Regions from separate parts of the Camelimonas sp. FR25 genome, predicted to be linked through region 1. Evidence: riboswitches for the same ligand, from Rfam matches in the RefSeq annotation. Region 1 holds a riboswitch; each other region holds the start of a gene.
What was found. Region 1 has a riboswitch for cobalamin ahead of AC6A67_RS07005 (DUF1636 family protein). Riboswitches for the same ligand answer to the same signal wherever they lie in the genome.

Region 1 (9,555 bases):
TTCCCCAGCGGCAGATGACCTCTCCGCCATGCAGGGCCTGACGACGCGCAGCGATCCGCGCCGCTCAAGCCGTGTCGTGGCGGTTAGATGGCGATTATGTGGCGCTGGCGGCCCGTGCTCGCGCGGATGTGAACGCTGTGTGGCGTCTGTGACGCGGTGTGTCGGCTGTGGATACGTCTGTTGCGCCTGCAACGTGCCCGGGTTCGACGCAATGGCCTTGAAACGCCCGGCCCTGCGCCAGTCTCACCGCCAAAGTCCACATCCGGATGGTTGTGCAAATGCCACGCGCCCGTCCCCACTTTCCACACGGGGCCGTCCCGGCGCACCTGGCATATTCCCCTTTTGAGGAGGCGCAGGCAGACTGAAATCGCCGTGTTCGCTTGGGCTTGCAGGCGTCAAGGGTGTCTTCAATCTACTAATTGTAGGGCAGCGCCCCGGTGTAGCCCCTATATATAGAGTTTCATTGCGACGCCGGGCGTTCTGGTCTAGCGTCCGGAACGTCGGGTTGAGAACCGCCGCGCCCTCGCGGGCCGCAGGCGCTCCGCCTGGTATTTCAGACGAATTTCGCCCTGGATGGCGCGTATGCTGACGCGCGGCGGGGCCTGCATCCATTATCTACAGCCGCGTGAGCGGTGACGGAGACTTCCATGCGGATCGAGCGGCGTTACACCACTGCAGGCGCCTCAGTCTGGGACGCGATTGCGTTCCGCAAGACCACCAGCGAGATCCGCAATCCGGATGGCTCGGTTGTGTTCCGCCTTGAGGACATGGAAGTGCCCGTCGCGTGGAGCCAGGTGGCCGCCGACGTGCTGGCGCAGAAATATTTCCGCAAGGCGGGCGTGCCGTCGGCGCTGAAGCGCGTCGAGGAGAACGGCGTGCCGTCATGGCTGTGGCGTTCGGTCCCCGACGAGGCGGCCCTCGCCGCTGTGCCGGAAGAGGCCCGCACCCGCTCGGAAATCTCCGCCAAGGAAGTGTTCGACCGCCTCGCCGGCTGCTGGACCTATTGGGGCTGGAAGGGCGGCTATTTCACCGCTGAAGACGACGCGCGCGCCTTCTTCGACGAATTGCGCTTCATGCTGGCCAACCAGATGGTGGCGCCGAATTCGCCGCAATGGTTCAACACCGGCCTGCACTGGGCCTATGGCATCGACGGCCCCGGCCAGGGCCATTTCTACGTCGACTTCAAGACCGGCGAGCTCAAGGCCTCTGAATCGGCCTATGAGCATCCGCAGCCGCACGCCTGCTTCATCCAGTCCGTCGCCGACGATCTGGTCAATGAAGGCGGCATCATGGATCTGTGGGTGCGTGAGGCGCGCCTGTTCAAATATGGCTCGGGCACTGGCTCGAACTTCTCCGCCCTGCGTGGCGACGGCGAGCGCCTGTCGGGCGGCGGCCGCTCCTCGGGCCTGATGTCGTTCCTGAAGATCGGCGACCGCGCCGCCGGCGCCATCAAGTCGGGCGGCACCACCCGCCGCGCCGCCAAGATGGTAGTGGTTGACGTGGATCACCCGGACATCGAGGCCTATATCGACTGGAAGGTGAAGGAAGAGCAGAAGGTCGCCGCCCTCGTCACCGGCTCCAAGACTGTGCGCAAGCACATGAAGGCGGTGCTCAAGGCCTGCGTCAATTGCGAGGGCGAAGGCGACGCCTGCTTTGATCCCGAGCGCAACCCGGTGCTGAAGCGCGAATTGCGCCTCGCCCGCCGCGCCATGGTGCCGGACAGCTACCTCAAGCGCGTCATCCAGTACGCCCGCCAGGGCTTCCGCGATCTCGATTTCGACGTCTATGACACCGACTGGGATTCCGAGGCCTATCTCACCGTCTCGGGCCAGAACTCGAACAATTCGGTGTCGATCACCGACGACTTCCTGCGCGCCGTTGAGAACGACGGGACCTGGGCGCTGACCTATCGCGACGGCAAGGTGAAGAAGACCCTGCCGGCACGCGCGCTGTGGGACAAGATCAGCTACGCCGCCTGGGCCTCGGCTGATCCAGGCCTGCACTACAACACCACGATGAACGACTGGCACACCTGCCCGGCGGACGGCCGCATTCGCGCCTCCAATCCGTGCTCGGAGTACATGTTCCTCGACGACACCGCCTGCAATCTGGCCTCAGCCAATCTGCTGCAGTTCTACGACCGCGACGCCCAGCGCATGGATGTGGAGAGCTACGCCCACGCCTGCCGGCTGTGGACCGTGGTGCTTGAGATTTCGGTGACCATGGCGCAGTTCCCGTCGAAGGAAATCGCCCGCCTGTCCTATGAGTTCCGCACGCTCGGCCTCGGCTACGCCAATATCGGCGGCCTGCTGATGACCATGGGCCTGGGCTATGACAGCCGCGAGGGCCGCGCCCTGACCGGCGCGCTCACCGCCATCATGACCGGCGTGTCCTACGCCACCTCCGCCGAAATGGCGAAGGAGCTGGGCGCCTTCCCGGGCTACGCCCGCAACGCCGATCACATGCTGCGGGTGATCCGCAACCACCGCCGCGCCGCCCATGGCGCGACCAGCGGCTATGAGGGCCTGGCCGTGACGCCGGTGGCGCTCGACGCCGCCTCCTGCCCCGACGCGCGGCTGATCGACTTCGCCCGCGCCTCCTGGGATGCAGCGCTGACGCTCGGCGAGCAGCACGGCTATCGCAACGCCCAGGCCACCGTGATCGCCCCCACCGGCACCATTGGCCTTGTGATGGATTGCGACACCACGGGCATCGAGCCGGACTTCGCGCTGGTGAAGTTCAAGAAGCTGGCTGGCGGCGGCTATTTCAAGATCATAAATCGCGCCGTGCCGGATGCGCTGCGCCGGCTTGGCTACAGCGAAGCGCAGATCGCCGAGATCGAGGCCTACGCCACCGGCCACGGCTCGCTGGGCCAGGCGCCAGGCGTCAACCACAGCACGCTGCGGGCCAGGGGCTTTACCGACGAGGCCATCGCCACGCTGGAGAAGGCGCTGCCGAGCGCCTTCGACATCAAGTTCGCGCTCAACAAATGGACACTGGGCGAAGCCTTCCTCACCGACACGCTGAATGTGCCGGCCGAGCGGCTGGAGGACCCGTCGTTCGAGCTGCTGGCCTTCCTCGGCTTCAGCCGCAAGGATATTGAGGCGGCCAACATCCATGTTTGCGGCGCCATGACGCTTGAGGGCGCCCCGCACCTGAAGAAAGAGCATTACGCCGTCTTCGATTGCGCCAATCCGTGCGGCCGCATCGGCAAGCGCTATCTGTCGGTGGAGAGCCACATCCAGATGATGGCGGCGGCGCAGCCGTTCATCTCGGGCGCCATCTCCAAGACCATCAACATGCCGAATGACGCGACGGTTGAGGATTGCGCCAACGCTTACATGCTGTCCTGGCGCCTCGGCCTCAAGGCCAATGCGCTGTATCGCGACGGCTCAAAGCTGTCGCAGCCGCTGAATTCGGCGCTGATCGCGGACGATGAGGACGAGGTCGAGGACGCGCTCGACACGCTGCTGGCCCAGCCGACCGCCGCCCGCACCGCCCAGGTGGCCGAGCGCATCGTCGAGAAGGTGGTGGAGCGGGTGCAGCGCATCCGTGAGCGCGAGAAGCTGCCGGAGCGCCGCAAGGGCTACACCCAGAAGGCCATCGTCGGCGGCCACAAGGTCTATGTGCGCACTGGCGAGTATGAGGATGGCCGCCTCGGCGAAATCTTCATCGACATGCACAAGGAAGGCGCCGCCTTCCGCGCCATGATGAACAATTTCGCCATCGCCATCTCGCTCGGCCTGCAATATGGCGTGCCGCTCGATGAATATGTCGAGGCCTTCACCTTCACCCGCTTCGAGCCGGCGGGCTTCGTCCAGGGCAATCAGTCGATCAAGAACGCCACGTCGATCCTCGACTATGTGTTCCGCGAGCTGGCGATCTCGTACCTCGGTCGCGACGACCTCGCCCATGTCGACCCGTCGGAAATCGGCTTTGACGTGATGGGCAAGGGCACGGCCCAGGGCCGCCAGCCCGATGGCGAGGCCATTGCCGCGCCCGCCCCGCGTCCGCTGGTGTCGAAGGGCTTCGTCCGTGGCCGTCAGCCGACCAATCTGCTGGCCATCCCCGGCGGCGCCGATGGCGCCCCGGTGGCCATCGCCGCCGGCGCCCAGGCCGCCACGGCGCTGAAGGAGCCGCTGCCCGAGCTCAACGACAATGACGACGACGAGACGGTGGCCGAGGCGATTTCCGCCAAACTCCAGTTCGCCCCCGCCGCCGCCGCCAGCGCCCCATCCTCCTCGGACCGCCGCAAGGAAGCCCTGATGAAAGGCTACCAGGGCGACGCCTGCGGCGAATGCGGCAACTTCACCCTTGTCCGCAACGGCACCTGCCTGAAATGCGACACCTGCGGCGGCACGACCGGCTGCTCGTGAGGTAGCGGGGGCGCCTTCGCCCACGACGCCACTATGGGCGTCGTGGGCGAAACACGACTTTCTCTCAGCAATTTATTGCGCGACGCCAGGCCAGCGATTCAATCGGCGCATGACGTGTCGCCATGAGCGAAACGCCAGGCAGCAGATCGCGCAACAACGACGCGACGGGGCGACGCCTTATCCTTTAGTTAGGGAGCAAGCAGGCCTGGCGACGCCATGCAAAGAACATGACGTGACCGGCGCTCACTCTAGAGTTAGTTATTCAAAGGGGGCTTGCTCGGGTCGCTCTTTGTTTTGAATTGGCGTCGTCGTGCGCTGCCCGGCAAGTACACTTCCCCCCAATCATCTTTGACCAGTCCTGCAATTGCGCCGTCATGCCCGCGCCCGGCGCGGGCATCCACGTCTTCCTGGTTTTGATGCGGCTGTCGGGATGCAACTTTATGCGCGCGGGTCGTACAGGTTGGGCGCCTTGTGGTTGGCAGGGGCGGCGCCACGCGTTGGATCAAACACGTGGATGCCCGTGACGCGCGCAGGCATGACGCGGGGGGGTGCAGGGAGATCGGACTTTGAAACGGGCGACCAGGGACCTGGACCAGCGCGCGGCTGTTGTCGCCGTCGGTATGCTAGCTGCGGTGGTCGATTTAGCCAGTAACTATCCGGCGGGAAATGGCCATGGATGGGTACATTCAAACCCCTGTTCGGAAGCCAAGACATTCTCGCGCTGTCACGCAGCGCGCAGGCAAAAGATCCAGTGCAACGGGCCTAACGTGGGAGCGCAGCCATCGTACGGCCTGACCGCTCCCATTCGCAAATTCGCCGGAGACGCACGCGCCAGTCCAGGGGGCGATTTGCCCACCCGCGCAAGGACGCCGCCATCACGGCTCCATCCTCTCGCCCGATCCGCCGCCTAAAACTCAATCCCCTCCTGGGCTTTCACGCCCGCGCCGAAATGGTGTTTCGTCGCGGCGATCTCGGAGACCAGATCCGCCGCCGCCAGTAGCTCCGGTTTGGCGTTGCGACCGGTGACGACGATGTGCAGGTCGTGGCGGCGCGTCGCGAGGGTCTGCACCACTTCATGCAGGTCGAGGTAGTCGTAGCGGAGGGCGATATTGAGCTCGTCGAGGATCAGCAGGGCGTAGCTGTCGTCGGCCATCATGCTGCGCACGGCCTCCCACGCCCGGGTGGCGGCGGCGACGTCGCGCGCGCGGTCCTGGGTCTCCCAGGTGAAGCCCTCGCCCATGGAGCGCCACGTCACCAGATCGCCGAAAGCTGCGAGCGCCCGCTGCTCGCCCGTGCTCCACGCGCCCTTGATGAACTGCACCACGCCGACGCGGCGGCCATGGCCCAGCATGCGTAACGCCAGGCCAAAGGCTGCGGTCGACTTGCCCTTGCCTGGGCCTGTGTGAACGATCAGCAGGCCCTTCTCGATGGTCTTGCTCGCCACCTCCGCGTCCTGAACCTGTTTGCGCCGCTGCATTTTTTCCGCATGGCGCAGCTCGTCAGGCGTTCGATCACCGGTCATTCTGTCCTCGCGTTGACAAATCGGGCGCGCGGCCACTACATGGCCGACAGCGACGGTCTCCTTCCTCACGGAAGGAGCCAAGAGGGAAAGCGGTGCGCCGAAAGGCAATGCCGCTGCTGTACCCGCAACTGTAAGCGGCGAGTCACCCGTCAATAAGCCACTGGGATCTCCCTGGGAAGGCGACGGCGCTGACACTGACCCGCGAGCCAGGAAACCTGCCGTCGCCTTTATCCATTCAGTCCGTCCGGCGGGATTACCGGGCTTGGGGGCGATGTGTCTTGTTTATCTGATGGCGGTCGCACTGCGGCCGTTGCTGACGCAAACCAGCGTTCAACCTGCGTCGTCACCACAGCGCCTGGCGCCAGCGCCGCGCCCCTGGTGACGATCGTGGTGTGCGAGAGTTGCCGCGCCGCCTGCCCCAGCCTGCAATCACACGATACTGACCAGCCGCGCGCCGGCGCCCTGCTGGCCGCCAGCGCGGAAGCCGCCGCTGCGTCCGCGCATGGCGTCGTGGTCCGCCGCGTCAATTGCCTCTCCAACTGCAAGCGCGGGCTCAGCGCCGCCATTCTCGGGCCCACCCAGTGGACCTATGTCTTCGGCGATCTCACGCCCGGGAGCGGCGCTGATCTGGTCGCTGGCGCGCTGCTTCTCGCCGCCTCCACCGACGGTCTGATGCCGTTTCGGCCGCGCCCCGAGGCGCTGAAGCGCGGCATGATCGCCCGCATTCCCAATTTGTCGCACCTCACGCCCCCCGAGGAGGCCCCATGACCGCCGCCAGCCGCACCCGCACGCCCTGCTCCGTCATCACCGGATTCCTCGGCGCGGGAAAAACCACGCTGATCCGCAATCTGCTGGAGAATGCAGGCGGCAAGCGCTTCGCCATTATCGTCAATGAGTTCGGCGACGTCGGCATCGACGGCGACCTGCTCAAGCAGTGCGGCCTGGCGTCCTGCCCGGCGGACAATGTCATCGAACTGGCCAATGGCTGCATTTGCTGCACCGTGGCCGACGATTTCGCCCCGGCGCTCGACCGCATTCTGGCGCTGCCGGAGCCCGTCGATCACATCCTGATCGAAACCTCGGGCCTCGCCTTGCCCAAGCCGCTGATCCAGGCGTTCAACTGGCCGCAGATCCGCAACCGCGTCACCGTGGACGGGGTGATCACCGTGGTCGACGGCCTCGCATTGGCCAATGGCGAGGTGACCGGCGACCATGACGCCCTCGCCGCCCAGCGTGAGGCCGACGAACAGCTCGATCATGACGATCCGGTGGAAGAGGTGTTCGAGGATCAGCTGGCTTGCGCGGATCTGATCGTCATGACCCGCGCCGATCTCATCGACGCCGACCAGCAGGCCCAGGCGCGCAATCTGCTCGAGGAGCATACCCCGCCTTCCGTCCGCATAATCACGGCGGCCAATGGCGTCGTCGACGCCGCCGTGCTGCTCGGTCTCGGCGTCGGCGCAGAGAATGAGATCGACAACCGCCGCACCCATCACGACGACGCGCTCGATCACGAGCACGACGATTTCGACAGCGTCACCATCGACATCGCGCCGGTCGCCGCGCCGGAGGACATCGCCGCCCGCATCGCCAGCGTCACCCGCATCGACGGCGTGTTGCGCATCAAGGGCTTTGTCCGCGTCGACGGCAAGCCGATGCGGCTTGTGGCCCAGGCCGTCGGCCAGCGGGCGAGCCATTATTTCGACCGGCCCTGGCGCGATGGCGAGGCCTCGCGGCTGGTGGTGATCGGTCTCAGTGGCTTCGACCGCGCCGCTGTCGCCCAGGCGCTCGCGCGCTAACCCACCGCCATGCACACCCTCGCCACCACATCGACGTCCCTGGACGATCTGGCGGCCCCGGTTGATCTGGGGCAGGCGCCGGCGCCCATGCTCATGCTGTCGTTCAGCGACAGCGACCTTGCGGGGCTGGAGGCGGCGTGGCGTGCAGAGAAGGATGACGACGCGGATTTGCCGGAGCTGAGGCTGACGCAGCTGCGGGAGCTGCGCCACCCCATGTCCGTCGATCTGTGGATCGCCCGCATGGCGCCCCACGCCAGGGTCATCGTGGCGCGGCTGCTCGGCGGCTATGACTGGTGGCCCTATGGCTGCGAGCAGCTCGCCGGGGCGGCCAGGCGCCATGGCGTACAACTGGCTCTGTTGCCGGGCGAAGACCGGGACGACGATGCGCGGCTGGCGGCGCTCTCCACCGTTCCGGATGCGGCGCGCACAGAACTGCTCGCCTGCTTCCGCCATGGCGGCGCCGACAACCGCCGGCTGGCGACGCGCTGGCTGGCAAAGCTGGCCGGCCACGACAGCCAGACGGGCCCGGCCCGGCCCATGCCGGCGATCGGCGGCTATCTGCCAGACAAGGGCGCCGTGGCGCTGGAGGCGCTCTACCAGCAACGCGATGGCGACCGACCGCTGGCGCTGGCGCTGTTCTACCGCTCGATGCTTCTGGCTGACGACCAGGCCCCGATCACCGCATTGCTCAAGGCGTTCGAGCAGCGCGGCGTCCAGGCCATGGCGCTGTTCGTCCCGTCCCTGAAGGCGACCGAGGCCAGGTCAGCTGTCATCGCCGCCTGCAGGGAGCTGCATCCCGACGCGCTGGTGACGGCAACCGCCTTCGCCGTCGGCGGCGATGCGGACAATCTCTTTGCGCAGCTCAACCTTCCGGTGTTTCAGGTCATCGTCGCGTCTACCCGACGGGAAGCCTGGGCGAGCGGCGCGCGCGGGCTGACGCCAGCTGACGTCGCCATGCATGTCGCTCTGCCGGAGCTGGATGGCCGCATCCTTGCCGGAGCGCTGTCGTTCAAGGCCGTGGATGAGAGCCTGGCCGAGGCGGGTCACGCAGCCCTGCGCAATGCCCCCGAACCGGACTGCGTCGCCGCGACAGCGGAGCATATCTGCGCCTGGATCGGGCTACGCCGCAAACCGCAAGCCGCCCGCCGCGTCGCCGTGCTGCTGCCCGATTACCCTGGCGTCGAGGGCCGCGCCGCCTATGCAGTTGGCCTCGATGCGCCGCAAAGCGCCCTGCTCATGCTGAAAATGCTGGCTGAAACCGGATATGGCGTCGCGCCGCCGCCAGCTGACGCCCGCAGCCTGATGCGCGCGCTTGAGCGGCCCGCAACCGATGCGCGCCTCGATGCAACGGCCTACGCCGCCATGTTCCGCGCGCTGCCGCAAGCAGCTCAGGATGAGGTGGTCGCGGCCTGGGGGCCGCCGCCTGCCGACGCTGCCTATTGCTTCCGCGTCATCGCCCTGGGCGAGGCCATCGTCGCCATGGCGCCAGACCGGGGCCGCAGCGACAGCCGCCGCGCCGATTATCACGACCCCAGCTTGCCGCCCGGCCATGCGCTGATCGCCTTCTGCTTCTGGCTGCGGCAGGTGTTTGGCGCCGACGCCATCGTGCATGTCGGCGCCCATGGCGCGCTGGAATGGCTGCCTGGCAAGGTCACGGCCCTGACCGCCACATGCTGGCCGTCGCTGCTGTGTGGCGCAACGCCGGTGGTCTATCCCTTTATCGTCAGCAATCCCGGTGAAGCGGCGCAAGCCAAGCGCCGCATCGGCGCCGTCACCCTCGGCCATCTGACGCCGCCCGTGGTGCGTCAGGCGACGCATGGCCCAATGCTGGAACTGGAGCAGCTGGTCGATGAATATG
Region 2 (9,555 bases), on a different contig from region 1:
AGGGGTCTGCTCAACAGGCAGCAGCTTGCCGTCATGCCAGGCGGTGAGCTTGTAGTAGTCTGGCAGAATGGCGTCCTGGCGCTCCGGGTTCGATTTGTCGAACGCGGGGTCATATTTGGCGACCAGGCCGTCGAGCTTCACGTCGTACAGCGCCTCGTGCACCTTCTTCCAGTCGAACGAGCCGGCCTTCTCGATGGCGGCCTTGAGAATGTAGACGGCGTCATAGCCGTTGCCGACGCCTGAGGGCATCTTCAGATCAGACGGATCCTTCACGCCATATTTCTTCTGGATCTTCTCCCACAGCGCCTTCTTCTTCGGGTCCATGTCGCCCATGAAGGTATAGGTCTGGATGACCTGCACGCCATTGGACAGCGGGCCAGCCAGCTCGCCAAGATTGCCTGCGATGCCCCAGGCGCCGATGACGGCGGGCTTGAAGCCGACCTTGTCCATCGAACGCAGCAGCTGGTTGCCTTCGCGGTCGAGCGCCCAGAACAGGGCGACGTCGGCGCCAGCGTCACGGGCCCGCATGGCCTGGGGCGACATGTCCTGATCGTTCCAGTTGAAGGTCTCGATGGCGACCAGCTCCTTGCCGGCCTTGGCCATGGCGTCCTTCACGTCAGGAAGCGCGCCATTGCCCCAGCCGGTATTCTCATAGAAGAAAGCGATCTTGCCGGTCATTGACTGCTTGATGGCCTGCTCAACCAGGTAACGCGCCACCCATTTGTCCTTGGCCGAGACACGGAACATGTAATTGGGATTGGCGCCGTTCTCGATTGCTTTGGTATTGGCGGCGAGCACGCCGATGAACGGAATGCCGATTTCATTGACCGGCTCCGCCTGGGCGACGGTGACCGTGGAGTGATAACCGCCGAGTACGGCGATGCATTTGTCGGCCAGGGCGATGCGGCGCACATTGTCGACGCCGCGCGGCGGCGCGCCCGCGTCGTCATACTGGATGAACTTGAGTTTTTCGCCGAGGACGCCGCCCGCCGCATTGATCTCGTCAATGGCGGTTTCCGCGCCCATCTTGACGGCGGCGCCGCCGAAGGCAGCGGGGCCGGTGACGGCGTTGGAATTGCCGATACATGGCTTCTGGGCCGCCTGGGCGAGACCAGCCGACAGGCAAAGCAAGGCCGTTGCAGCCAGACCCTGGCCGCGGATAACACTGCGAAATGTCACTGCTGTTCTCCATATATATTGAACAGGCGGGGCGAAGTGCCTGTGCACGCTCCCACTCCGCAGAGAACGCTAGTGAATTAAATGCATGGCTGGCAAAGACGAATTTCCGATGACGCCATAGGCTGCGCCTATGCTTGTAAAATATAGGCAAATTCTATGTGGCCATGATGCGCCAATGTCACTGTAACTGCTGTGATAATGCTACCGTAAGCGGCATAGGCGCGTCGCATGACCGATTCCAGGGCGCCGTGAACAAATATGCGCATTGCTCCATTCCCCTGCGGCAGTGACAGTGCCGCATGGACCTTCGGCAACTGAAATATTTTGTACAGATCGCGGAGAACAACAGTCTGTCCAGGGCAGCTGAAGTGCTGCGCGTGGCGCAGCCGTCGCTGAGCCAGCAGATGAAGAACCTCGAGCAGGATCTCGGTGCGGAATTACTGGTGCGTCATGCACGGGGCGTGGCGCTGACCGACAAGGGGCAGCAACTCTACGATCACGCCATCCGTATCCTGCAGGAAGTCGAGCGCGCCCGCGACGTGGTGCGGGCCAATACGCTCACCCCCTCGGGCCGGGTCTCGGTGGGCCTTCCCGCTTCGGCGGGACGCGGTTTGTCGTTGCCATTGCTCCGCGCCGTGCGCGCCGCCTGCCCGCAGGTGACCATCCACCTTGTGGAGGCGATGACCAGTTTTCTCGACGAATACTTGCAACAGGGCCGGCTCGACGTCTGCCTGCTGTATAATCACAAGCCATTCGAACATGTGGCGTGGACCGAGATGATCGCCGAAGATCTGATGGCGATCACCGCGCCGCAACACCCGCTCGCCGCCACCGGCGCCGTGTCGATGGCGGAATTGCTGACGCATCCGGTGGTGCTGCCGGGACGGCCCAATGTGTTGCGCGCCGTGATGGAGCGCGCCGCCGCCCTGCGCGATCTCGAACTGGACGCCGTGGATTGCGACAGCCTGCCGGCCATCGGTCGCATGGTGCGTGAGGAGGGCGCCATCGCCGTGATGCCACACTTCGCCTTCAGCGAAGAACTGGCCGCGGGCGCCATGCAAGCCATCGCCATCACCGACCCGACGCCATCCTGGCGTCTGTCGGTGGTGGTGTCGCAGCGCAGCATGAATATTCGCGGCAGTGAAGCCGTAGCCAGTGTCCTCGCTCAGGTCATCTCCGATATGGTTGACGCCGGCGCCTGGCGCGCCAGGCTGCTGGCCCGCTGAGGGGATGGCAAGAGCGGTTGGCAAGAGCGGCTGGCGTCAACGGTGCGAAATGCAATGTTACAACATTGCATTGAAGGCGAAATGCAGGCATAGCTGTCGCACGGCCGCGGGATGGCCCGGGCGTGAAGGCCATTGACCGGCCGGTGCGCGCGGACTACCCATAGGCCCGACGGTTCCTTTGCAAGGATCAAAAGGGAACGCAGTGAGGACGTAATGCGCTGGCGTGGCCGGGGCATGACGCGCCAATTCTGCGACTGCCCCCGCAACTGTAATCGGCGAGTTGTTCACCCATACGCCACTGGGCTTGCGGCCCCGGGAAGGCGGTGAATGATGATGACCCGAGAGTCAGGAGACCTGCCGTCAGCCGTAGTCACGCGCGTGCACATTGGGCGGGGTGTCCCGATGGAAGGCAGATCGTCAGCCGCATCCACCTGATCGGGGATAGGTGTTTCGACTGCTCGCGGTGACGGTAACTCGCGCCGCTGGAGCAGTGTGCTCATGTTCTCCCTTGCGTCCGGAATTGTCCGGATTTCCCTGGCTGTCCGCCAGCCTGTATTCGCCCGTGCGTTCGCCGCCCGTCCTATCATCGACAAACGTCCCGGCCTTGTCTCCACTGTGGCGTCGAAGGCGCGCTTGCGCGACTCCGTCGCCAGCCCGGCGCTGGCGCCCGTATTGTCAGCCGGGCTGGCGACCGGACTTGCGACCGGGCTTGCAACGGGTCTCGCGGCTTGCGCCGCGATGGCGCTGGTGGTTGAGGCCCGCGCCGAAAGCGTAGCGGCTGACGGCGCAGCGCCGACCGTCAGCCTGGACCCGATCCAGGTGCAGGGCGCGCCCAGCGGCGGCCCCAACCTCCGCGTCCCCTCCCAGGCGGGCAGCCGCCTGACCATGACGCCGATGGAGACGCCGGCCAGCGTCGACATCATCTCCGGCCAGACCATGCGCGATCGTGGCCAGACCGATCTCAATCGCGCCATCGCCCAGGATGCGGTAGGCGTCAGCTTCCTCGGCGCGCCGGGCAATGGCGGAACCTCCATGGCCATGCGCGGCTTCACCGGCCTCGGCTCGGTGACGCGGCTTTACGACGGCGTCCGCCTCTATCCAGGCTCAGGCACGGTGACGTTCCCCTTCGACACCTGGACGGTGGAGCGGGTGGAGGTGCTGCGTGGCCCGGCCTCGGTGATGTATGGCGAGGGCGCCATTGGCGGCGCGATCAATGTCATCCCGCGCAAGCCATTGTTTACAGGTCGGCGCAATGAGGCCCAGGCCAGCTTTGGCTCAGACGGCATGTATGGCCTCGCCGCCGGCAGCGCCGGGCCGATTGGCGACAGTTTCGCCTATACGCTGGATGTCTCGGGGCGGGGCAGCCAGGGCTGGATGCAGCGTGGCGACGCCAAAAGCCTCGCCGTGTCTGGCGCGCTCGGCTGGAAGTTCAATGAACGGCTGCACATAACCCTGTCGCATGACAGCGGCTACAGCGAGCCGTCGGGCTATTTCGGCACGCCGCTGGTCGATGGCCGCGTGCTTGGCGCCATGCGCAAGCAGAACTACAATGTCGCCGACAGCCTCAACCGGTTCCGCGACAGCTTCACCCAGCTGCATACGCGCCTTGTCGCCTCTGACAGCGTTGAGCTGAGCAGTCGCATCTACCACATCAGCAGCGGCCGCGACTGGCGCAATGTGGAAAGCTACGCCTTTCGCCCCGCCACCGGCCGGATCAATCGCAGCGATTACATCGCCATCCGCCATGATCTGGAGCAGGTGGGGACGCGCAACGACCTGACCCTGCGCAGCGATATTTTTGGCATGGCCAATGAAACCGTGCTGGGGTTTGAGCTCAATCACATCCGCTTTCGCAACACCAACAATTCGCCCTATGCCGGCGCTTCCAGCGTCGCGCCGCTGGGCTTCGCCCCAGGATTTTTCGGGCCTTATGCGCTGAAAACCACGCTGGACAGCGCCACAAATCAATACGCCGTGTTCATCGACAACCGGCTGAAACTGAATGAGCAATGGGCCGTGGTGGCTGGCGTGCGTTACGATGCGCCGCGACTTTTGCGCGACAATCCATCGACCGGCGCCAGCTTTACCCGCACGCTCGATTCGGTGAACTGGCGCGCTGGGGTGGTGTTTACGCCCGTGCCGGACCTCGCCTTCTACGCCCAGTATTCTCAGGCAACCGATCCGGTCGGCAACATCCTGTCGCTGGCCGACAGCCAGAAGGATCTGAGGCTGCCGCGTGGCGACCAATATGAGGCGGGCGTCAAGCTCAGCTTCCTCGGCGGGCGTGGCGAGGCGACCTTCGCCGGCTATCACATCGTCAAGAAGGACCTGCTGGCGCGTGACCAGCTCGACCGGACCATCGTGCGGCAGATCGGCCAGCAATCGGCCCAGGGGCTCGAGGCGTCGCTGGCCATCAATCTCGGTTATGGTCTGCGGCTGGAGGCCAATGGCGCGCTGCTGCAGGCGCGCTACGATGATTTTGTCCAGGCCGGCGGCGATTTTTCCGGCAACACCCCGCCAAATGTGCCGCAGCGGCTCGGCAATCTCTGGGTCAGCTGGAATTTTCATGACGCCTGGACGGCGTTCGGCGGCCTGAACTACGTCGGCCCTACCTGGGTCAATGACGCCAATACCCTGCGCCGCGCCGGCTGGACGGTGGTCAACGCCGGCCTGCGCTGGCGGCCAACCGAACAGCTGTCGCTCGACGTCAATGTCGCCAATCTGTTCGACAAGGTCTACGCCACCTCCGGTTCGCAGAACCAGCAATTGCTGGGGCCGCCGCGCACCGCCTCGGTAACGCTGAAGGCGTTGTTCTGACATGGCGCCGGAGCTGTGCGTCAACAATGTCTCGTGGGGCCCGCGCGGCGGCGCCCCCATCATCGCCCAGCTGTCGTTCACGGCGCCTGCTGGCGCGGTGACGGTGATTGTCGGCCCCAATGGGGCCGGCAAATCCAGCCTGTTGCGCACGCTGTACCGGCATCACCGCCCGCTTGCCGGCACTGTGCTGCTCGACGGCGAGGATGTCTGGCGCATGGACGCGGCGAAGGCGGCGCGGCGCATCGCCGCCGTGTTGCAGGAGAGCCCGGCGGCGTTCCCGTTCACCGTGACCGAGGTGGTTGAGATGGGGCGGATTCCGCACCAGCGCGCCTTGCTGTCCGGGATTGGGCGGCGCGGCCAGGGGGCGGCGCGTGACCGCCTGATCGTCGCGGAGATGATCGACCGTTTCGAACTGACGACACTGGCTGACGCGCCATTCTCCCGACTGTCGGGCGGCGAAAAGCAGCGCGTGCTTCTCGCCCGGGCCATGGCGCAGGAGCCCGGCGTGATCATCCTCGACGAACCAACCAACCATCTCGATATCCGCTGCCAGCTGGAGCTCCTGCAGATACTGCGGCAATCGGGCCTGACCATTATCGCCACCGTGCACGATCTGGGGCTGGCGGCGCGGGTGGCCGACCAGATTGTGGTGATGCGCGATGGGCGGCTCAGGGCCGTTGGCGCGCCGCAGCAGGCCCTGACTCCGGAGGTCATTCGCGAGGTGTTCGGCGTCACCGCCGCCATTGAGCTGGCGCCGGCCTCGGCGCCGGATGGCGGGCGCATGCGCTTCGCCTTCGCCCTGGCCGACGCAGGCAGGCGCGCCGCCGGCCATCACCGTGATGGAGCGCGGTCATGAAAAGCCACCGTCATTGGGTGAGGGGGGGCGCCATCCTTGTCGCCAGCGCCGTGAGTTGTAGTTTTGGGCCGCCGCTGCAGGCGCAGCAGGCGGCTTCGGGTGAGGCCAGCGGCTTTCCGGTGACGGTGCAGTCTTGCGGCCGCGCCGTGAGCTTCGCCGCGCCGCCCCGGCGCGCATTGGCGACGGGCTCAAACCTCACCGCCATGATGCTGGCGCTGGGGCTCAGGGACCGCATGGTGGGCTATACCGGGCGGGCGCCTGCTGGCGTCGATCTCGCCGGCCTGCCGCAATTACAGCGCGAGCGGCTCGGCCTCGAGACCGTGCTCGACAAGGAGCTGGATTTCATCTTCGCTGGCTGGGGTTATGGCCTGCGGACTGGCGGCGAGATCGCCCCGCAAAGCCTGACAGAGCACGGGGTTGCGCTCTATGAGTTGTCCGAATCCTGCGTCCGTCTCGGCCAGTTGCGGGCCCCGGATTTCAGCTATCTGTTTCATGACCTCGCCAGCCTCGGCGCGATCTTCGGCGTTGAGGCGCGGGCCGGGGCGCTGATCGCCGACGGCCGCAGCCGGCTCGATGCGCTGGCGCAAAAAGTCGCCGGGCGGTCGCGGCCTCGGGTGTTCGTATTCGATTCCGACATCCGCACGCCGTTCACAGCGGGCGGCTACGCCATGCCCCAGGCGATCATCGCCGCGGCTGGCGGCGACAATATCGCCGCCGACATCACCGCCAGCTGGACCCGCATGGCGTGGGAAACAGTGATCGAGCGCGCCCCTGAAGCGATCATCATCGTTGACTATGGCGAGATCAGCGCCGCCCAGAAGATCGCCATGCTCCGCGCCCATCCGGCGTTGGCGGCGACGCCGGCGGTGCGCGACAACCGCTTTGTCGTGCTCGGCTATGACCAGTTGACGCCGGGACCGGGCAATATTGACGCCGCCGAGCAACTCGCCGCGTTCCTCCACGGCGACGCCAAGGCGGCGGGCGTGGCGGAGGCGGCGCGGTGAGGCGCCGGCCCGCTGTGGTGTTCGGCCTTGCAGGCGCAAGCCTGCTGCTGGCGATGACGCTTTATGTCAGCCTTGGCTCGGCCCCGATCCCGTTTGACGTGGTGTGGTCCATCATCCTGCATCATCTGGCGCCGGGGCTGGTGACGAAGGACTGGAGCCCGGGGCGCGACAGCATCGTCTGGAATATCCGCCTGCCGCGGGCCGTGCTGGCGGCGCTGGCCGGGGCAGGGCTCGGCATGGCCGGCGCGGTGATGCAGGGCGTGACGCGCAACGCTTTGGCCGACCCGCATCTGCTCGGCGTATCAGCCGGCGCCGCCTTCGGCGCCAATCTGGCGCTGTTGCTGACTGGCAATGTCTTTGGCCCAATGACCGTGGTGATGTTTGCCTTCGCCGGGGCGCTGGGGGCCACGGCGCTGGTGCTGGTGGCGGCGCATGTCGCCCGGGCCCACGACCAGACCAGCCTGGTGCTGGGCGGCGTCGCCATCGCCTTCGTCATTGGGGCAGGCGCCAATGTGCTGATCATGTTCGCCGATCCGCGCAATATCCCTGGCATGGTGTTCTGGATGCTCGGCGGCTTCGGCATGGCGCAATGGAGCAATCTGCTGTGGCCCGCCGCCGCCGTGCTGGTCTGCGGGCTGGCGTTTCTCGCCAGCGCGGCGCGGCTCAATGCTTTGGCCATGGGCGATGAGACGGCGGCAAGCCTGGGCGTGCCGGTGCGCCAGACGCGACTTGGCCTGTTGGTGATCAATGCGCTGCTGACCGGCGCCATCGTGGCCTTCACCGGCATGATCGGCTTCGTCGGGCTGATGACGCCGCATCTGATGCGGCTGGTGCTCGGCGGCGACAATCGCCTCATCATTCCAGCCAGCGCCCTGTGCGGCGCCCTGTTTCTGGTCAGCGCCGACATCGTCGCCCGCACGCTGCTGGCCCCCAACGACATGCCGGTCGGCGTGGTCACCGGTCTCGTCGGCGGGGTGTTCTTTCTCGTGCTGCTACGGCGGCGTTGATAGGGCGAAATGGGCATGAAACAGGCTGTGATCCTCTACGGCCGCGCCGCTTTCGACCGCAAGCAGGGCGTCGCGCAGCTGGCCAGCGCCATGGCGGCGCGCGACCCCTGCCGCAGCTATCACGCGGCGTTTGAAGACCTCACCGGCCCCTCGGTCCCGCAAGTGCTCGATCGCCTGGGCGAGGACGGCGTGACCGATGTCGTGCTGGTTTCGGTGGCGACGCCGGCCGATCCGACCATGAGCGCCTGGCTGCCTGGTGCGCTCGCCGCCTGGCGTCAGAGCCGCCTCGCTGGCGGTCAGCCCGCCATGCGCGTCCGCATCGCCCCGCCGGTGGAGGCTTTCGTTGACCTTGTCGCCGCCATCGCCGCCGCGCTGGCCGCGCCGTCTGATGCGGTCACCGACGTCGCCGATGTCACGCCCTCCATGGGCAAGCCGGGCTGGAGCGACGTGCCGGATCATGCGCGGCAGGTGTTTTTCTGCCTCGGCGCCCGCTGCGCCCACCGCCGCGCCCAGCCGCTGTACCAATATTTGCGCCAGCGCATGAAGCAGCATCGCGCCCTCAACGCTGGTCCGCTGCGGGTGATGTGCGTGCGCAGTGGGTGTCTGTATCCGTGCAATCAGGGGCCGCTGCTCATCGTCCACCCGGACGGCGTCTGGTATGGCCAGCTCGATGAGGCGGCCCTTGACCGGATTATCAGCGACCATCTGCTGGGAGGCGAGCCAGTCGCTGACATCAGACTGCGGTAGCAGCACGCGGTGTGCGCCCCGGCGACGCGGTCGCGTCGCCAGGATCGGCCTGATCCGAAAGGTCGGCAAGGCGCAGTCAGGCGCCTGGGCGGCGACGGGGCGCGCGCGGCTGTGCGGGCCTGGGCGTCGCCTGTGGCCCAGCGCCTCTGGTCGCGATCCAGATGACATGGCGGGCGCCGCCGCCCTTGCCATTGGCGCGTACGCGCACGACGTCGACGCCAAAGCCGCTGCGGCGCAGCCGGGCGGTGAAATCTTCGTCCGGCGCCGAGGACCACACGGAGAGAATACCGCCGGGCCGCAGCGCAGCGTGGCAGGCGGCGATGCCCTTTGCGTCATACAGGCTGTCATTGCCCGATCGCGTCAGGCCGCCAGGCCCATTGTCGACATCGAGCAGAATTGCGTCATAGAGAGCGGTGCTGGCGCGGATGTGCCGAAGGACGTCGCCTTCGCGAATTTCGACGCGCGGATCGCTCAGACTGTCGCCAAAAATCGGCGCCATTGGCCCGCGGGCCCAGGCGATCACCGCCGGCGACAGCTCCGACACGACTACGGCGGCGTCGGCGCCAACGCCTGCCAGCGCTTCGCGCAGGGTGAAACCCATGCCGAGGCCGCCAATCAGCATGTTGAGGCCCGGTTTTGCCGCCAGCCGCTCGCATACAAGGCTGGCCAGGGCTTTCTCAGACCCACTGAGGCGGCTGTTCATCAGCTCGGTCGCGCCG
Region 3 (9,555 bases), on a different contig from region 1:
GTCGCAGCGAAGCGTCTATCTCCCCCGTCTGGCTAACCGATTTGGCCATCGGCGCGTCGCTGCGCCCAGTCTCCGCATCCGCCATAAGTCCCGCGCCGAACAGGCTGCTGCTGGGGGCGGCGGCACGGCGGATCGCCGCCTGCAGCAACGCCTCGCGCGAGGCGAAATGCTTGTAGAAGCCGCCATGGGTCAGGCCAACCTGGCGCATCAGCGCATTGACGCTGACGCTGTCCGGTCCGCCAAGGCGCAACTGTTCCGCCGCCGCCGCGAGGATCAGCTCATGGCTATGCTGCTTGTCGGCCCGCGATCGTCTGGTCATGGCGGCCTCCGCATATCGGCGTTGACAATCTGGATGATGACTATAATCTGACATTTGGATTATAACAATCATCCAAATATCGTAAAATAGTTCAATAACATAAGAGCATCGCCCTGCGATGCGGCGCGCGCGCCCTGGCGTCGCGTCAGGAGGAGGCCAGCATGGCCAGCCCACATGCACCCACCACTGCGCCCACCAGGGCGCCCACCACGGGCGCTCACGCCGCCGCCGCGCCGCGCAAGCTGACGGCGGGCCTGATCGCTTTGCTCGCCGGGCTCGCCGCCGTCGGCGTTCTGTCCACCAACATCATGCTACCGGCCTTCCCGGCCATCGCCGCCAGCCTGCATGTCGAGCAGCAGGCGCTCGGCGTCACCCTGTCCAGCTTCTTCCTGGTGTTCGCCCTTGGCCAGCTGGTGGTCGGCCCGCTCGCCGACAGCTATGGCCGCCAGAAGGTGGTCGTCGTCGGCCTTGGCCTGTTCCTGATCGGCTCGGTGGTCTGCGGCTTCGCCCAATCGCTTGACACATTGGTGCTCGGCCGGGTGCTACAGGCCACCGGCGTCTGCGCCACCTCGGTGCTGGCCCGCGCCATAGCCCGCGACCTGTTTGACGGCGACATGCTGGCCAAAGCGCTGTCGATGATCATGGTCGCCATGGCGGCGGCGCCGGGGTTCTCGCCTCTGGTCGGCGGCTTGGTCGCGACCTATTTCGACTGGCGCATGGTGTTCGCCTTGGTCAGCCTCGCCGCCGTCGCGCTGCTGCTGTTCCACAGCGTCAATCTCGGCGAGACCCTGCCGAAACATTTGCGGGCGCCGCTGTCCTTCGCCGGCGTAATGCGGACCTATGGCGGCCTCTCGCGCGATGTCCGCTTCCTCGGCCCGGCGCTTGCGGTGTCGCTGATCATCGGCGGGCTCTACGCCAGCTTTGCCGCCGCGCCGATCATCCTGATGCGCGATATCGGCCTGACGCCGATCCAATATGGCCTGTTCAACGCCGCCTCGGTGTTCGTGGTGTTCGGCGCCGGCATCGCCGCGCCACGCCTCGCCCAGCGTTTCGGCGCGCTGAAAACCGCCATCGGCGGCGCCATCCTGTCGGCCATCGGCGGCGTGCTGATGCTGCTGATCTACCGTCAGGGCGACATCATCTCTTACGTGGTCGCCATGGTGGTGTTTCTGATGGGCATGGGCATGGCCAATCCGCTGGGAACGGCGGTGGCGCTGCGCCCGTTCGGCGATCGCGCCGGCGCGGCCTCGGCCCTGCTTGGTTTCCTGCAAATGGCCTTCGCCGCCATCACCACCGGCATCGCCGCCGCCGTGGCCATCCCGCCAGCCATTCTGCTCGGCCTGTTACAGGGCTTTGGCGGCGCGCTGGCCTTCGCGCTGTTCATCTGGCTGTACCGCACAGGCGCGCGCTGATAGCGCATTATTTCAGCGCGTTGCGCCTATTTGTTCGTGCGCCGCCTGAGCCATGGCTGTCATGACTCAACTTGATCTAACGGCGCGCTCACCGGCCGCCATGGGGCGACGAAGGCTTCGCCCTGCCAGGCGCCATGGGCCAGCGTCACCCCGAAGGCCGACGCCATATGGGCGTCGGTCAGCACGGCGGCGGGCGGACCCTCCGCCTGCAGGCGACCACCAGCCAACAGCGCCAGACGGTCGCAGAAGCGCGACGCCAGGGTCAGATCGTGCAGCGTCACCAGCACGCCGACGCCCTGCGCCGCCCGCGCCCGCAACAGCGCCATCACCTGCAACTGATGCAGCGGATCGAGCGCCGCCACCGGCTCGTCAGCCAGCAGAAACGGCGCCTCCACCGCCAGCGCCCGCGCCAGCAACACCCGCATCCGCTCACCGCCCGACAACGTCCCCAGCGCCCGACCGGCCAATTCAACGCAGCCGGCGTCGGCCAGCGCCTGGGCGATGGCCCTGCGGTCGGCGTCGCTCTCGCCGCTGAACAGCCGCCGGTGCGGCAACCGGCCGAGCGCCACGACGTCGGCGACGCGCATCGGCGCGCTAAACTCCGGCGTCTGGGCGAGAAACGACACGGTGCGCGCCCGCTCCTCAGGCGGCAGCGCCGTCTGGTCCTGCGCGCCATACAGCGCCTGGCCGCCTGCTGGCTGCAGCACGCCGGCCAGCGCCCGCAGCAGCGTCGACTTTCCGGCGCCGTTAGGGCCGATGAGGCCAACCACCTCGCCACGCATCAGCGACAGGCTGAGCTGGTCAAGCACCAGCCGGCCGTCGAGCCGGCAACTGAGGGCGCGGGCATGAAGCGCGTCTGCGTCCGCCGCCTGCATCACAGCCTCCGCATCCGCAGGATCATTGAAATCAGGAAGGGCGCGCCGATCAACGCCGTCATCACCCCCAGTTTCAGCTCCTGCTGGGTCGGGATCAGCCGCACGACGATGTCAGCGGCCAGCACCATAATGGCGCCGGCGAAGCCGCTGGCCAGCAACAGCCGCCCCGGTCGATGCGCCACCCACGGCCGCATCAGATGCGGCGCCACGAGGCCAACGAAGCCGATCGCGCCGCTCACCGAGACCGCGGCGCCCACCGCCAGCGCCGCGCCCAGCACCATCTGCAAGCGCAGCCGTCGCAGGCTGACGCCGAGGCTGGCGGCGGTGTCCTCGCCGAGCGCCAGCGCGTCGAGCCTCCAGCCGCCGGTGAGCAACAGCGCCCAGCCCGCGACCATGAACGGCGTCGCCAGCGCCACCTGGGCGAGGCTGCGATCGGCCAGCGAGCCCATCAGCCAATAGACGATTTCGATCGCCGCATAGGGATTTGGCGCCAGATTGAGCGCCAGCGCCGTCAGCGCTCCGGCCAGAGCGTTGATGGCGACGCCCGCAAGGATCAAAGCGGTGGCGCTCTGCGCCCGGTGCGCCAGCTGCAGCAGCAGCGCCGTGGCGACAAAGGCGCCTGCCATGCCGCCAAGCGGCAGCGCGAGGGCGAAGGCGCCGGCGACGCCGAAATAGAACATGCACACTGCGCCCAGCGCCGCCGCGCCGGAGACGCCGATGACGCCAGGCTCGGCCAGCGGGTTCTGCAACAGCCCCTGCATGGCCGCGCCTGACACGCCGAGGCTGAAACCGATAAACACCCCCAGCAAGGCGCGCGGCAGGCGCAATTCCGTCAGCACCAGCGCCGCCACGCTGTCCTCTCCCGCCAGCGCCTGACGCAACGCCTCGCCGAGATTGAGCGGCGCATAGCCGATGGCCAGCGAGGCCAGGGTCATGGCCAGCGCCGCCAGCGCCAGCAGGACGATCAGCCCACGCCACGCGCGCAGGTCGGCGCGATGCCTCTGCTCAACCAGGTCGACGCCGCTCTGATGTAAGGCGCGGTGGCTCACGGCGTCATCTCCCGGCCCGCGCCCCAGCAGGCGCTGGCGCGGCGAGGACGACTGGCGCGGCAAGCTTGACTGGCGCGACAGAACCAGCTGCTTCGAGCGCCGCGCGCTTCTCCTGTGCGGGCTGAGACGGCGTCACGTCACCCAACGTCTGGCTGGCCCGCCAGTCGGCGACAGCGTCGTGTAGAATGGTCATGGCGTCGAGCACGCCAGGGCCGGGGCAGGTCCACAGCCGCGACGGCAGCACGACGATGCGGGTGTGGCCCTTGAGGCTGCGCAGCGCCGGATGGTTGAGGAATTCGCTGGCCAACGCCGGCGGTGAATCCGGATCGCCAGCGATGATCAGCAGCTCGGGCGCCGCCGCCAGCACGAACTCCAGCGGTAATTGCTCATAGCCGGCCAGCGGCCCGCCAGCGAGATTGCGCATGCCGGCGCGGGTCAGCATGTCGTCGAGCAGCGAGCCCTCGCTGGAGGTGAAACCCGCCGGCCGCAGCACCACGGCGGTGGGCCGGCGGCCCTCGGGCAGCGGCGCCGCCAGCAGCGCATCGAAGCGCGCCGTCAGCGCTTTGGCGGCCGCTTCATTGTGGAACAGCACGCCAGCCTCACGGATCTGGTCGCGCACGCCGGCAAGCGAATTGGGCACGTCGAGATCAGCCACCGGCACGCCGAGCCGCCGCAGCAGCGCCACGGTTGCGCGGGTGGTGTAGCGGCCAGCCACCACCAGATCAGGCTTGAGGCCGGCGATCTCTTCGGTGGCGCCGCGATTGACCGGCACGCCACGCGCCAGCGCAGCGACATTGGAGCCGATATTCTCCAGCGCCAGCGGCGATATGGAGATCAGCGTCCCAGGCCGCGCCAGCCGCAGCGCCAGCTCGTCGGCGCACATGTTGATGGAGACGATGCGACGCGGCGGAGCGCGGAATGCCGCGCGGTCCGCTTCCCCCATATGGATCTGGCTGAAGCCCGCTGCCGCGTCCTTCTGCCCGGCCGATGCCGGCGCGTAGCTTAGAAGCAGGCAAGCGACAATACCTGCGGCCAGGCAGGTAGCGGGTTTGAACGTCGCGGCTTTGCAAGTCGGGGGCATAAATGGCGCAAGCAGGCGCCCAGCCGCTACCTTGAGCGCGTAGCGCCCCTGTCGCGGCCTGCCCATGCTGCTGGCGCTCATGCTCATCGCCCTACCGCCGGCTTCAGAAGGTGATCCGCGCGCCGACCGTGGCCGTGCGACCGGCGACGCCGTAGCTGTAGACTTCCTGATAGCGCCTGTCGAACAGGTTATCGACCTTGGCGTAGAACTCGGCGTTGTCATTGAGGCGATAGGAGGCGCCGACATTGACCACCGTATAGGCGCGCAAGGTCACGAGGCTCTGGTTATAGAAGGCGTCGTAAGCGAAGTCCTTCTGCGGCCCATTATAGACCACGCCGACATTGACGTTGGCCTTGTTGTCGAGGAAGGCATAATTGACGTTGAAGCTGGCCATATTGCGCGGCCGGCGCGGCAGCGGCTTGCCCTCAGAGTCTTCGCCATCGGTATAGGTATAGGAGCCGACCATGGTCAGGCCGGTCAGTGGTTTGACGGTGAGGCCGATCTCCGCGCCCTGGATCGCCGAGGTCCCCGGCAGATTGACCGAGGTGTAGCCGGCGCCCGTGATCAGATCGCTGATGCGCTGGTTGAAATAGGTGGCGTTGAGCACCACCCTGTCGCCCCAGATCTCCTGATCGACGCCAAGATCCCAGCCGCGCGCCGTTTCCGGCTTCAGATTGGGATTGCCGCGATAGGTCGAGGAATAGCCGAACAGCTCGGCCATGGTCGGGTTCTTGACGCCCGTGCCATACGACCCACGCAATTTGGTTCCGGTCTCGTCGATGCGATAGGCGCCCGTGACGCGCCAGGTGGTGCTGTCGCTGAAGCGGTCGTTGAGATCGCGGCGCAGGCTGGTGGTGACAGTGAGATTGCGGAACGTGCCCTGATATTCGCCGATCAGTGCGTTGGAATTCATGCGGTTGTCGACATTGGACCAGGCGTTATCGGCGCGGTAGCGCTCTTCCTTGCGCTGGGCGGCGAAGGTGACGATGTGGCTGGCGTCGACGAAGGCCGGCGTGTCGAAGCGCAGGCTGGTCTTGTACTCATAGCCATTGACCACGCCGCGCGTCTCGCCATTCGGCAGCCGGTCCCAGCGGTAGCGCGAGGCCTGGTCGTTGTAGGTGGTGGCGACCGCCTGGGTCCAGCGACCGTCGAACAGCTTCAGCTTCGCCTCAGCCCGGCCGAACAGCTGCGTGCCGCGGCCATCCTCATCCGTGTCATAGGCGCCCATGCCGCCGGTGTAGCCGTCGAGCTTGTTGAAGAACCGCGTGTAGCGGCCCATCAGGTTGAATTCGAGATATTCATTGGGGCTGAAGCCCAGCTTGGCGTTGCCGGTGGCGTTGCGATAGCCGTCGGGCTCGTAATTGCCATTGCGGCGGTCGGCCACCGAGAAGCCATTGGTGCTGAAGCCGCTGGCGCCGAAGGCGTAATTGAAGCGCTCGTCGCCGCCGCTCAGGCTGGCGCCGCCGTTCAGGGTCTGGCGTGAGCCGCCGTCGAGGCGCACGGAGAGCTTCGGCTTGCCCGCGCCCTTTTTGGTGACGACATTGATGACGCCGCCGACGGCGTCCGAGCCATAAAGCGCGCTTTGCGGGCCACGCAGCACCTCAATGCGCTCGATATCCTCGGTGAGCAGATTGGCGATATCATATTCCGAGCCGGCCGCCGGATCATTGGCGACCACGCCGTCGATGATCACCAGCGTCTGGTTGGCCTCGGAATTGCGCAGCCGCACCTGGGTCTGCTTGCCGACCGGGCCGCTGCGGTTGACGGCGACGCCGGGAACCTGACGCAGCGCGTCGGCGACGAAGCGTATCTGCTGCTGTTCCAGCTGCTGCGCGGTGATGACGGTGACGGCGCTGCCGACCTTCGACATCTCGGTGGGGGTGAGATTGGCCGATACCGAAATGGTGTCGAGCTGCACCTCAGCCGGCGCTGCGGCGACGCTGGCCCCCGTTTGCTGGACTGATTGCCGGGCTGACTGCTGACCTTGGGCCACGGCGGTGGACAGCGCCAGGATCGAGCAGCCTGCGATCAGACTGGCGACCATCTGGGAAGAGCGCGCGCGCTGGATGGAGGAGCGTTGGAACGACATAAACAAAAACCCCGGCGGGACGCCTCGTGACACGTCACCGCGAGCAAGGTTTCTGCTGACGTCGCCACCACGCATGCGTCAGCCGTCCCCTTCCGGAAAGCCCCCGCTCCCTGGGTTCGCGTGTGACCACGACAGACGGCAGGTCTCCTGGCTCGCGGGTCGTGGTTCAGCGCCGCCTTCCCGGACCCGGTCGTCCAGTGGCTTGTTGACGCAAACTCGCCGCTCACAGTTGCGGGGGCAGCTGCAGATCCAGATGGCGGGCCATCCGTACTGCATTCCCTTTTGATCCTTTACAAGGAACCGTCCCTGCCCGCTTAGGCCCGCGCCATGGGCCTTGTCAATGCGGGCAAGGCGGCACGGGCGCTGGCGGCGCCCCTTAGGCCGTGGCGGATGACGTCGCCAGTGGGCGTCGGCAAGAAGGCGGCAGGAGGCGGCGGCGGCAGGCTTTTGTGCGGGGGCAGTTGCATATTTGTGTCGGTTCGGCGCGCGTTGGCGGCGTCTGTTGCGCTAGCGGGTGGCGGCCGCACCGGGACGTGCGCCGCAAAGACGTGGATGCCCGTGACGAGCACGGGCATGACGGCGTGGGGTGGTTTTGGGGTGGTGGTTTTTGACGAACCGGCGATGCGCTGGCGCTCGCGCCATCACTTCGCGCGCCAAGGTCGCGGCGACGCCACCAGCACGGCCGACGTAACCAGCACGTGCAACACACCCACCACAACCAGGTCACCCAGCACAGCCGGCACAGCCGGCACAGCCAACCCGACCACGGCCAATCTTACCACACCCAGCCTGACTACACCCAACCTGTCCACGGCCAACCTGACCACACCCACCGCCGTCATGCCCGTGCTCGTCACGGGCATCCACGTCTTCTGCGCCTCACAAGAAAAGTCAGCAGGCCAGCCTGCGCCGTAGCTGGGGCCCGCCGCCATGGCGACACAGCGCAAGGCCATGCCGCCAAGGGTCACGCCGCCAAGGGTCACGCCGCATGGCGGGCGTGGTCGAGGAAGCGGTCGGCGACGAGGGCGGCGGCGGTGCGGTTGTCGACGCCGAGCTTGCCCAGCACCTGCTCCAGATGCTTGTCCACCGTGCGCCTCGCCATGCCCAGGATGTCGGCGATCTCCTGATTGGTCTTGCCGAAGGTCAACCACAGCAGCGATTCGGCTTCGCGCGTCGTCAGGCCGAAACGCGCCTGCAGCCGCGCCACGTCATCGCCCTCATGATCGACCACAGCCTGAATGATAATCTCGCCGCGTCCGCCACGACCCAGGCAACTGAAACGCCGGTCGCGGTAGCGCAGCGTCGGCGCCTCCGAGACTGGCCGTCCGGCGACGGCCGCCAGCCAGGCCAGCGCCGGGCCAGGCAGGGTCAAAGTCACCGCAGCGCCTGGGGGGGCGTCATCCGGTTTGTCCCCGCCGAGCAATTGCGCCGCGCCATGGCTGGCCCACACCACCTGGCCGTCGGCGCGGGCGGCGAACACCGAGCGCCCGGACTGGTCGAGCGCCCCCGAGGCCAGCCGCATGCGGCGGGCGTTGAGGGCATGGATGGTGATGCGGGCCAGCAGCACCTCGTGATTGACCGGCTTGACCACATAATCGACGCCGCCAGCCTCAAGGCCGCGCACGATGTCCGCCGGCTCGCTGAGCCCGGTCATGAAGATCACCGGCGCATCCACCGCATGGGCGCCCTGGCGAAATTGCCGACAGGTCTCAAAGCCATCCAGCCCAGGCATCACCGCATCAAGCAGGATCAGGTCCGGCGTCACCCGCGCCGCGACATCGAGCGCGCTGGCGCCGTCGCGGGCGACGATGGTCGAGCAGCCAGCCTGCTCCAGCGTCATGCAAATGGCGCTGAGCGCGGCGGGGTCATCATCGACGACCAATACGATCAGGTCCTGCTGGTTCATGGCGTCGTTCCCTGAGAAGGCGGGCGATGGCGGGCAGGTCGAAGACGTCGAGCGCCGCACGGATACGGTCGAGCGCGGCGCGTTCAAGCCACGGCGGCGGATTCGCCAGCGCCTTGCGCAAGGCGGTGGCGCGCCCCTCTTCGGCGAGGCGCAACAGTTCAGCGGCGGATGGCGGTCGCCGCACAGTGACGACGGGCGCGGCCGCGTCAGCGCCGTCGGCGTCAGCACCGACGGAGCCAGCCCCGGCAGCTGCGCCGCCCGCGGCGTTGGGCCGTGGCGCGCCAGCCGGTCGCCCAGCCGCGTTCGCCTCATTGCGTCGCGCCAATGCGTCCGGGGCCAGCAAGCGGCTAATGCGCGCCGACAAATCGTCGAGCCGGAACGGCTTGACCAGCACGCCGTCGGGCGCCTGATCATCGTCTTCGCCCTGCACATCGGCCTCGCGGGCATGGCCGGTGATAAACAGCACCGGCGTCGCTACATGGCCGAGTTGGCGCAGCCGCCGCGCCATCACCGTTCCGTCCATGCCTGGCAGATCGATGTCGAGCAGGAACAGCTGCGGCTGCACCTCGTCGAGCAGCGCAAGGCCCGCCTCGGCGCTGGCGGCGGCATGCACGACGAAGCCGAGCGGCTCCAGATGGGCGCGCATCAGCCGGATCTGCGCCGGATCATCATCCACCGCCAACACCTCAACCGGTCCACCCGCGCCTGCCAGAGCCAGGTCTGGCGCCGCCAGCACGGCGGCAAGCGTCTCGCCCTCGCCCGCCGCCGCTGGCGTCTCGGCGGGCAGCATCAGGCGGACGGTGAAGCGCGCGCCCTGGCCGGGG

Region 2: another riboswitch for cobalamin. It lies ahead of AC6A67_RS04995 (TonB-dependent receptor); the one in region 1 lies ahead of AC6A67_RS07005 (DUF1636 family protein).
Region 3: another riboswitch for cobalamin. It lies ahead of AC6A67_RS01120 (TonB-dependent receptor plug domain-containing protein); the one in region 1 lies ahead of AC6A67_RS07005 (DUF1636 family protein).

The regions. Positions count from the first base shown of each region.
Region 1 is NZ_JCAWFG010000055.1:18,763-28,317, forward strand. Features, by position in the region: gene AC6A67_RS06995 (vitamin B12-dependent ribonucleotide reductase) at 648-4,376, shown strand; gene cobO (cob(I)yrinic acid a,c-diamide adenosyltransferase) at 5,284-5,898, opposite strand; cobalamin riboswitch at 5,935-6,135, shown strand; gene AC6A67_RS07005 (DUF1636 family protein) at 6,172-6,666, shown strand; gene cobW (cobalamin biosynthesis protein CobW) at 6,663-7,697, shown strand; gene cobN (cobaltochelatase subunit CobN) at 7,707-9,555, shown strand, end outside.
Region 2 is NZ_JCAWFG010000036.1:107,894-117,448, reverse strand. Features, by position in the region: gene AC6A67_RS05005 (ABC transporter substrate-binding protein) at 1-1,161, opposite strand, end outside; gene AC6A67_RS05000 (LysR family transcriptional regulator) at 1,479-2,405, shown strand; cobalamin riboswitch at 2,559-2,781, shown strand; gene AC6A67_RS04995 (TonB-dependent receptor) at 2,904-5,222, shown strand; gene AC6A67_RS04990 (ABC transporter ATP-binding protein) at 5,224-6,078, shown strand; gene AC6A67_RS04985 (ABC transporter substrate-binding protein) at 6,075-7,082, shown strand; gene AC6A67_RS04980 (FecCD family ABC transporter permease) at 7,079-8,089, shown strand; gene AC6A67_RS04975 ((2Fe-2S) ferredoxin domain-containing protein) at 8,105-8,836, shown strand; gene AC6A67_RS04970 (spermidine synthase) at 8,913-9,555, opposite strand, start outside.
Region 3 is NZ_JCAWFG010000017.1:4,442-13,996, forward strand. Features, by position in the region: gene AC6A67_RS01095 (TetR/AcrR family transcriptional regulator) at 1-319, opposite strand, end outside; gene AC6A67_RS01100 (multidrug effflux MFS transporter) at 481-1,731, shown strand; gene AC6A67_RS01105 (ABC transporter ATP-binding protein) at 1,791-2,606, opposite strand; gene AC6A67_RS01110 (FecCD family ABC transporter permease) at 2,606-3,541, opposite strand; gene AC6A67_RS01115 (ABC transporter substrate-binding protein) at 3,660-4,598, opposite strand; gene AC6A67_RS01120 (TonB-dependent receptor plug domain-containing protein) at 4,840-6,825, opposite strand; cobalamin riboswitch at 6,946-7,145, opposite strand; gene AC6A67_RS01125 (hypothetical protein) at 7,399-7,740, shown strand; gene AC6A67_RS01130 (response regulator) at 7,805-8,731, opposite strand; gene AC6A67_RS01135 (ATP-binding protein) at 8,694-9,555, opposite strand, start outside.